DNA from 3 places in the Halobacillus sp. H74 genome. Region 3 is predicted to be linked to each of the others. Evidence: a T-box and tRNA genes for the amino acid it is inferred to sense, from the RefSeq annotation. Region 3 holds a T-box; the other regions hold tRNA genes.
What was found. The T-box of region 3 lies ahead of argS (arginine--tRNA ligase). A T-box ahead of a tRNA ligase gene usually reads a tRNA of that ligase, here a tRNA-Arg.
Positions count from the first base shown of each region.

Region 1: it has a tRNA-Arg gene. The T-box ahead of argS (arginine--tRNA ligase) is inferred to sense a tRNA for this amino acid. The anticodon was not compared.
Region 2: it has a tRNA-Arg gene. The T-box ahead of argS (arginine--tRNA ligase) is inferred to sense a tRNA for this amino acid. The anticodon was not compared.

Region 1 is NZ_JBQQCI010000004.1:453,708-456,988, reverse strand. Features, by position in the region: gene ACTWPX_RS11495 (glutaredoxin family protein) at 14-235, opposite strand; gene ACTWPX_RS11490 (hypothetical protein) at 614-838, opposite strand; tRNA gene ACTWPX_RS11485 (tRNA-Arg) at 1,104-1,179, opposite strand; gene clpP (ATP-dependent Clp endopeptidase proteolytic subunit ClpP) at 1,579-2,169, shown strand; gene ACTWPX_RS11475 (HPr family phosphocarrier protein) at 2,293-2,547, opposite strand; gene whiA (DNA-binding protein WhiA) at 2,681-3,281, opposite strand, start outside.
Region 2 is NZ_JBQQCI010000014.1:31,216-34,496, forward strand. Features, by position in the region: gene ACTWPX_RS20605 (Holliday junction resolvase RecU) at 1-438, shown strand, start outside; gene ACTWPX_RS20610 (hypothetical protein) at 468-917, shown strand; tRNA gene ACTWPX_RS20615 (tRNA-Arg) at 1,074-1,148, shown strand; gene ACTWPX_RS20620 (ParB N-terminal domain-containing protein) at 1,282-1,782, shown strand; gene ACTWPX_RS20625 (DNA cytosine methyltransferase) at 1,786-2,853, shown strand; gene ACTWPX_RS20630 (ParB N-terminal domain-containing protein) at 2,825-3,281, shown strand, end outside.
Region 3 is NZ_JBQQCI010000003.1:449,447-452,727, forward strand. Features, by position in the region: gene ACTWPX_RS08560 (hypothetical protein) at 1-106, opposite strand, end outside; gene argS (arginine--tRNA ligase) at 177-1,862, opposite strand; T-box leader at 2,020-2,235, opposite strand; gene ACTWPX_RS08570 (DUF421 domain-containing protein) at 2,338-2,952, shown strand.

The DNA of each region.
Region 1 (3,281 bases), on a different contig from region 3:
ACCATTACGTTTTTTATTGTAAACGCTTTTCCAGCTCAAAGTAGTCGATAGACCTATAATCCAATTCATAATTGCCAATCTTTAAGACAGGTACCTCAAACATGTAATTCTCCAGGAGAACGGGATCTGTTTCAATGTCGATTTCGATAACATCCACATTGAATAAGGAAATAAGGTTCCTTACCTCTTCGCACAGAGGGCATTTATTTCTGGTATACAAGATAACTTCTGACACAACAATCACTCCATTAAGCTGTTCTTATTAATCTGTTAAACCCGCTGTTGAACGTCACGTACGTATTCGGGAAATCGGTTCCGATATTTCTGGAGAGTTCATGAGAAGAAAAAGTCCGGTGTTAAATCTCGAGAAATGGTCTTTTCCATCACTGTGTTAAATTCAAGTTAATAATCATTACAATTAGACACGTAATCATCAACCATTCTGGTAATCCTTTAGTAGAGCTTCTTTTGCCGAAGAGAGGACTTTGTTATACGGTACCTTCCCCCGAACCACCATAAATAATCAATCCGCGATGAGGGGGCTCGTGTAACTGATGCTACGCTATACTAATCCAGTCCTATTATAAATGATTGAACAAAAAAAGGACACGCTCTAGGAGGCATGTCCTTTATCATCATAAAAACCATTATCAATTTTCAGTTTTCTTTTTTGTAAGAAATCCGCTAACTCTCCGCATGCATAGTTCTCAGGTGTTCTCTTCAACGATTCATAATTAAATGACAATTTTTGTTGTTGCTGCATGTCGAACACGTGGATCCGTCTGTCTTCAGAAATTTCCTCAGTTGACAACAGTTTGTAACGGATTAGGTTTGTCATAAATACCCCTTTTCTGTTCAAAGCGAAAAGTCTTTTATTACATAAAATAATAATAACATAAGTAAAGGGTATTAGAAACTACATCGAGATAACAAAAGAAAAAGACATCTTAGTGTAATTTATGTGTGATACTTGCGTAATGTATTTCTAGATAACATTTATGCAACTGCTTTTTCCACTTATATTATACTGAAAAAATATAATGTGAATTTCGACATAAAAAAAGGTCTTCCTATAAAAGAAGACCTTTTTCGACAATGTTCAGCGCGCCCGAGAGGATTCGAACCTCCGACTGACGTAGAACCGGAATCTACCGCTCTATCCAACTGAGCTACGGGCGCAAAAGTGACATGCATTTAATATTATAATTAGATTCATTGAAAAACGCAACCCTTTTATTAAGTTCGTTTTTATATGAATTCAAGGGGGCTCTTCTATATTAATGAAAGCATATATATTGAGCGGTCTTGAAAATTCCTGTTCACTTCATATAGCTATAAAACACGTTACACGTTTATCTGAAAAATATTAGGGTATGATGTTAGAAGGAATCTTAACAAAAGAAAAATCACTGGAACATCACTAGAGTTTACATATCGAGATAGACCCAAGATTTGCTCTTTTTTAATTCCTAATTAAGTAGAAAAAAAGGTCGAATGTTTTTGTTTGACCTTCATTGACCTTAATTGTATGATAAATGTATTCCATCATATTAATTTGATGATAAGGAGGAACTTAAAATGAATTTAGTCCCTACAGTTATTGAACAAACGAATCGCGGAGAGCGCGCTTACGACATTTATTCCCGCTTACTTAAAGATCGGATTATTATGCTCGGAAGCCCAATCGATGATAACATCTCCAACTCTGTTGTCGCTCAATTGCTTTTCCTGGCAGCTGACGACCCAGATAAAGATATCTCATTATATATCAACTCACCAGGTGGATCCATAACTGCTGGTATGGCCATCTATGATACAATGCAATTCATAAAACCCAACGTATCTACTATCTGTACAGGTATGGCAGCTTCCATGGGTGCATTCTTGCTTAACGCCGGAGAACCCGGAAAACGTTATGCTCTTCCAAACAGTGAAGTAATGATTCACCAACCACTGGGCGGTACTCAAGGTCAGGCTTCAGATATTGAAATTCATGCTAAAAGAATTATCAAAATGCGCGAGAAACTGAACAAGATTCTTGCTGAGCGTACTGGTCAACCGATGGAAGTCATTGAGCGCGATACTGATCGTGACAACTTCATGTCAGCTCACGAAGCAGTAGACTATGGCTTGATCGATAAAGTTATGGAGAAAACATCTGATAAATAAGATGTAATTCCTACATCTCTTTAGCAATACTACAGAAAACCGCTGTGATTATTCACAGCGGTTTTTCTCTCTTATGAGAACGTTCCCTTAATCGAGAACGTTCATTAGTTCACATACATAACGTTAAGTTTCCTGCACGAAAGCAGACAAAACACGAATGGCTTCTTCCTCATCTGAACCGTCTGCAATCAGTTTGATATCCTCATCTGTACCAACAGCCAGGCTCATCAGCCCCATAATACTTTTAGCATTCACTCGCTTTTCTTCTTTTTCAATGAATATGTCTGCCGCGAATTTATTCGCCTCTTGCACAAACTGCGCAGCAGGTCTTGCTTGTAGCCCTGTTTCCAACTCAATTTTTACAGTACTTTCAATCACCAGTCATTCTCCTCTCTAGCTATATCTATCGTTTTTTGAAAGCGGATTCAATCTTACAAGGAAAAGAACGCTTTCTAACAATGAAAGCGTTTATAATTGTAGTTAATTATAGCATGAATCAGTGAAAGAAACATTAATTTCTTGTGTTTTCTATCACTTCGCCTCTTCTCACTTTATCAGCAAACTCATCAATCTTCCTTAAGCGATGGTTGATGCCGGATTTACTGATCGTGCCTCCAGAAACAAACTCACCAAGTTCTTTCAAAGAAACTTCCTGATGCTGTAACCTTAGCGCGGCTATTTCTTGAAGTTTATCAGGTAAAGCCTCCAGACCGACAGTTCGCTTTATGAATTTGATGTTCTCCACTTGCCGGAAAGCAGCCCCGATTGTCTTATTTAAATTAGCAGTTTCACAATTCACCAAACGATTAACAGAATTGCGCATATCCCTTACAATGCGGACGTCCTCAAATTTGAACAGTGCCTGATGCGCACCGATATTGCTGATTAATTCTGTAATCTTGTCTGCTTCTTTCAAGTAAGTTATATAACCTTTCTTTCTGTCCAATGTCCGAGCGTGCAGATCGAAGCGGTTCATAAGCTCGCACAACGCCTCGTTGTGTTCCTCATCAGAAGAATAAATCTCCAGATGGTAAGACGAAGTTTCTGGATTGTTGACCGATCCACCTGCCAAAAACGCTCCTCTTAGATAAGCACGTTTACAACATGTATCA
Region 2 (3,281 bases), on a different contig from region 3:
AGAAAGAAATGGGGCTTCATAGAGAAGTCAGAACCTCCTGTGAAGGTTAGGAGTCAAAAGGGGCCGTATATTACTGGATGGTTTGAGTCAAAAGGTTTCGTGGACTATTTTGGTATATCCAATGGAAGACCGATAGCTTTTGAAGCTAAGAGCACCAAGGAACGAAAAAGATTTCCTCTGGATAATGTTCATGAGCATCAAGTTAATGATTTGAAGGTTTGGAATGAGCAAGGGGGCATAGCTTTTCTTCTTGTAGAATTCCGGAAACATCGTGAAGTTTATTATCTTTCTTATGATGATTTTGAGAAGTGGTGGGACGATCAATTTAAGGGCGGAAGGAAGTCTATTCCGTATGATTGGTTTGTTATGAATTGTCCATTGGTTAAACCAGGACGCGGAGTTATTTTGGATTATCTTGCGATAGTAGATCTTCCGTAAATCACTAAAGAGGATGGGGGCTAAAGTGAATGAATCAGGATTTTGCAAGGATTGAAAGGTATCTCTATCAATATAACAATTACTTGGTCGGTTTGAAGAACATGAAAAGATATTATGAGAGCTTATATCCGAGGGTTACAGCAACGTATGATGATGTGGGTGGTGGAAGCACAGGGGCCTTCACTTATAAGTCACAGACAGAGGATATAGCCCTCAAGCGGATGGAAAAAGAATTCGAGAATTTGAAAGCACAGATCGATGAATATGAGTTAATCATTGGATCTATAGATGAAGCATTGAAGCACTTGGATAAGACGAAGCGGAAGTTTGTGGAGTTGCGGTATTTTCAACGTGTGGATATGGATATGATTGCTTCTAAATTGAAGTATGCAAATAAACGAAGTGTCTATTCGATCAGGGATAAAGTGGAGGATGAGTTGATTGTCAGTTTGAAAATTCTGTTGTCTATGTCATCCTAAGTGCAAACTTTATTCAAAAATAGGACACTAATCGTGAACGATATTTCCTTTTTGTCGTGGTATTATGATATTAGTAGGTCATAGACCCCCATGTATTATGACTCTACCCCTAGTGTTACTTTGAGTTGTCAGGCACTCGATCCTGGCAGCTCATATGCGAAAGTAGTGTAAAGGAAACACGCCTATTTTCTAAGTAGGAAATGGAGGGTTCGAGTCCCTTCCTTCGCACCAACTTAAGCATGTGTTTCCTATACCTCTAGGACCTCTTTTGTTAGTCTTGTAACGCATAACTATCCTCCTAGGAAGCATGATCGCATTTAGCGGTCATGCTTTTTATTTTTATTTCAGAAGGGATTGAAAATGATTGTCCTTAGTTATTGAAGAAATGGATATAAAAAAATTAAAACCATCAGATTATAATCCTCGAAAAATATCTGACTCTGAAATTGAGAAGCTAAAAAATTCGATCAAAGAATTTGGATATGTGGATCCAATAATTATCAATAAAAGAACAGGTAATATTGTTGGGGGCCATCAACGATATAAGGCATTGGAAGACTTAGGGTTTGAAAAAGTCGATGTGATTGTTCTGGATGTTGGTGCAGGAAAAGAAAAAGCCTTGAACGTAGCTTTAAATAAAATAAGCGGTGATTGGGACGTTGAGCGTTTGAAAGACGTTTTGGATGAGATTGATGGAGGATCAATGGATATTGAATTATCAGGATTTGAATTGAGTGAAGTTGAGGAAATGTTTAATTCATCTTCAGCGCAAGAATTTAATTCATCTGAATTGGATCTTGATGATTTTGAGGATGAAAATTTTGATTGTATGTGTCCGGAATGTGGGTTCTATTTTAATAAATAGGGGGTGAAGGGATTGGATTGGAAATGGTATAAATCAGATTTGAATAGTATTCCTAAGAATGGATTGAAGGTTCTTTCATGCTTTTCCTGTGGTGGTGGATCTTCTTTTGGATATAAATTGGCTGGCTGCACCGTTTTAGGAAATGTGGAAATCGATTCAAAAATGAACAAGCTCTATAAACAAAACCATAATCCTAAATATAGCTTCAATATGGATATAAGGGAGTTTAAAAAGTATCCAGATGAAGAAATTCCAAGTGAGTTGTTTGATCTGGATATTTTGGATGGGAGTCCACCTTGTTCTTCTTTTTCGTTAGCTGGAGCGCGTGAAAAAGGGTGGGGGAAAAAGAAGAAGTTTAAAGAAGGCCAATCAGAGCAAATTCTTGATGATTTGTTCTTTGACTTTATAGATGTAGTTGAAAAGCTAAAGCCTAAAGTGGTTATTGCGGAGAATGTTAAAGGAATGATTTCAGGAAATGCAAAAGGCTATGTGAAGGAAATTATCAAAAGATATGACGAAGCGGGTTATGATACGCAGCTATTTTTGCTGAATGGGGCGCTGATGGGTGTTCCGCAAGCAAGAGAGCGCGTATTTTTTGTGTCTAAGAGAAAAGATTTAGAGTTTCCGAAATTGAAGATGAATTTTGATATGAAGCCTGTTCCATTTGGAGAGGTGGAGAAGAAACTTTCTTCTGTACTTGGCAAGCCTATCAGCAATAGTATGAGAAGGTATTTTTTTAAAACACCTGCAGGGAAGCCATTAAGTTATGTTCATCCGAAGGGATCTTTATTTAATTATCATAAGATGAACCGGAAAAGAGTTGCTCCCACAGTGACAGCATCAGATAACAATTTGATGCACTACAAGGAGCCGAATTATTTGAACGATCAAACGATCATTGGTTTGCAATCTTTTCCTCAAGACTATGATTTTATGGATCAGTCGGTTCAATATGTATGCGGAATGAGTGTTCCACCTTTGATGATGAAAGGTGTTGCTTCACAGGTTATAAAACAATGGTTCGGAAAGGAGTGTGAACGTATTGAAGATAGAAAAGTTGCCAATGAATGAGATTGAAATGAGCATGTATAACCCTCGAAAAGATTTACAACCGGGGGATGAAGAGTATGAGAATTTAAGAAGAAGCATTAAAGAATTCGGATATGTCAGCCCTATTATTGTGAATGAAAAAGATAATAGGATTATAGGTGGCCATCAAAGATATAAGGTATTGAACGATCTTGGATTCACAGAAATTGATGTGGTCAAGGTGAACTTGGATGAAGAAAGCGAGAAAATTCTTAATTTGTCGTTGAATAAAATCAGCGGTGAATGGGATATGGAACAACTAGAGATTTTACTGGCTGAATTTGAAGAAGATGATATTGATCCTACATTAACTGGATTTAATGAATCCGAGATTGATGATTTATTAGGAAGAGTGGAATCTGAAGAAGCAGCGGATGAGAAAGAAGATAACTCACAAGAATTAGATGCTA
Region 3 (3,281 bases):
CCGGAGAAGATTGATCATCCTTGCCTATATTTTTCGCAATCACGATGGTACTGATAAGGGCTATGATTGAAACAAGAATGACGACGATATAATAAATCGGGTACATGAACATCCGCTCCTATGTTAGTCTTTCTTCTATTATAATAGAAGGAAGGCGATGCGGGAAATATTCCCTTCTACATTTGGAGTGGAGCTTGAATTCCCAATATATTCAACCCGTCTTTCAAGACCACTGTCAAAGCGAAAATGACCGTCAAACGTGCTTGCTGCTGGTCACTTTCCAGTATTTTCGTTTTGGCATAATATTGATTGAACGCTCTCGATGCATCTAAGAGGTATTTAGCAATTTTGGAAGGGTCATAATCTTTGTAAGCATTCTCTACAACCTCTGGATAATTCCGTACAAGCTTGATGATCGGCCAAGCAAGCTCATCATCAAATGTGGTTACGGCATCTTTTATTCGGAACGAGCCTTTTTCTAATAATGAAGCAGCCCTTGCGTGGGTGTATTGGATATATGGTGCTGTATTGCCTTCAAAGGTCAACATATCTTCAAGAGAGAACTCCACATCATTGCGGCGGTCATGTTTTAAATCATGAAAAATGACAGCACCGACGCCCACCTGTTCTGCAATTTCTCCAGCATTTGCTAATGTCGGATTTTTCTCCTCGATATTTTCCTCAGCACGAGTGATCGCTTCTTTTAATACTTGTTCCAACAATACGGTTTTTCCCTGGCGTGTGGACATTTTTTTGCCGTCTTTCAGCATCATCCCGAACGAAATGTGCTTCAAATTCGGAGCCCATGAAAAGTTCATTTTCTGCAATACTTGCTGTATTTGTTGAAAATGAAGAGTCTGTTCATGACCGACGACATATAAAGCTTTATTGAATTGGTAATTATTAAAGCGGTCAATAGCTGCTGTTAAATCACGTGTCGCATAGATTGTGGTTCCATCACTTTTGCGAATGAGACACGGAGGTAAACTCACCTCGTCCAAAGGTACTACTTGCGCTCCTTCTGAGTCAACAAGCAATTGTTCATCCTTTAGAAGATTGATGGTGTCACTCATCTTATCATTGTAATAGGCCTCTCCTCGGGTCAAGTCGAAGTCGATGCCTAAGAGTCGATAGATTTTTTCAAACTCTTCCAGTGAAGCATCCTTGAACCACCTCCAAAGTTTCACTGCCTCCTCGTCTTGTTCTTCCAATTTTTTGAACCAGCTTCTCCCTTCATCAATCAAAGAAGGATCTTCTTTGGAAGCTTCATGGAATTTAACGTAGATTTTCGTAAGTTCCTGGATGGGGTTTTCACGCACGGATTTTTCATCGCCCCATTTTTGATAGGCAGCTAGCAGCTTTCCAAATTGTGTTCCGTAATCTCCGATATAATTGATCTTTACGGTTTCATACCCGCACTTTTCCGCCAGGTTAGCCAGTGCATTACCAATGACCGTTGAACGTAAATGACCCATAGAAAATGGTTTCGCGATGTTAGGAGCGGACATATCAAGTACGATTGTTTCCCCTTTCCCGAATTGATGGGCTCCAAATTGACCAGGATCTGTAAGCAATTGCTGAAGCGTATGATTGGCGATGAATGATTGATTTAAAAATATGTTGATATACCCTCCAACTGGGCGGACTTGTTGAAACACCTGGTGTTGAAGTTTTGGTGCGATTTCTTTGGCGATTTCCGCGGGGCTTTTACGAAACGTCTTAGCTAGTTGGAAGCAGGGGAAAGCCAAATCACCATGATCTGCCTGTTTAGGTGTTTCAATTAATCCATGCACCCAGTCGCGGGGAAAATTCTCCCCGAGTATGTGCGATAGTTGAAGCGCTAAAATATGTTTTTCCACTATCAATTCCTCCTTTAAGTTGTTTAAGTTAACCTGTTTGTGGACGAACTCTTCGGATTTATTTATTAAACTCAGTAACGGAAACCTTTAAAATATCTCGAAACTGAGTTTCACAAATAAGAGGGCTAATTGAATGAAATAAAAAAACCTCGTCTCTAATTGAAGAGACGAGGTTTATGCTCGCGGTACCACTCTAATAGCTGAATCAGCCACTCGAAGTTGTTAACGGGGGGACACCCCGGCTTATATCCCTACTTGTTCTTCAGGATAGCTTCTCAAAAGTCCGGTTCACTATCAGAAATCCGATCAGGCTCTCACCATCCCTGATTCGCTAAGCTGTTTCCATTATAGCTACTCTCTTTTTCCTAGAATTTAGATATTTGAAAAGATTATAGCGGAAAACACCTTCTTTTGCAACGCTTTTTAAAAGAATATCTCATAAGATATGGGAAAACATATGAAATAGTGAGGTGAGCTAATGGATTGGATATGGAAAGCTGTTTTAATCATACTGGTCGGTACGATCATACTGAGGATTGCAGGTAGGAAGTCAATCTCGCAAATGACTCTGTCGCAAACGGTAATTATGATCGCTATCGGGTCATTACTGATTCAGCCGGTGGCAGGGAAAAATATTTGGGTGACGTTCGGAGTAGGAGGTGTCCTTGTCCTAACGTTGATTGCGATGGAATTTACCCAGGTGAAATTTGATTTTATGGAGCGTTTCTTGACAGGAAGGTCAGTATCCATCATTGAAAATGGCCAATTGAATGAGAAAAATTTGAAAAAAGTACGTTTCACTGTCGATCAGTTAGAGATGAAGTTAAGGCAAATGAATATTACCTCCATAGCAGATGTCAAATCTGCTACCCTTGAGCCGAATGGGCAGGTGGGTTATGAATTGAAAGAGGAGAAAAGGCCAGCAACCAAGAAAGACATTGATAATCTTAATAAGCAAATCCAGTCATTAAGGCAAATGTTGAATCCGAATCAAGCTGTACAGCCTGATGAAGCGAATCCGCTTGCTGAAGACCTATTCAAGGAAGTCGAAACGAAACAACACCAGCAAGCCCATCCTGATCGTTTGCAATAGATAACGACCTTTTAAGTGTACTGAAAGCACTCTTTTTTCTTGTACATTGAAAGCAGCCGAATTGGACGATGAAATCGTCCAATTCGGCTGCTTAATTTAGTGCTTAACTAAAAAATGCAGTAGTTTAGTGATCACTTCAGTGAGGTATGTTTTTTTAAGAAGGCAATTTTACCCTGGGTTTTGTTTTTCATCATTCTTTCAATTACCATATTTTTCAAATTTGATTTATCCATTTTTGGTCGGCACTTTCGGCTTCCCCTTCTTAGCTACTCCAATTATACTTTTGTTGATGTAAGAAGTCTGCCAGCACAAAGTCACTTCAATATGTT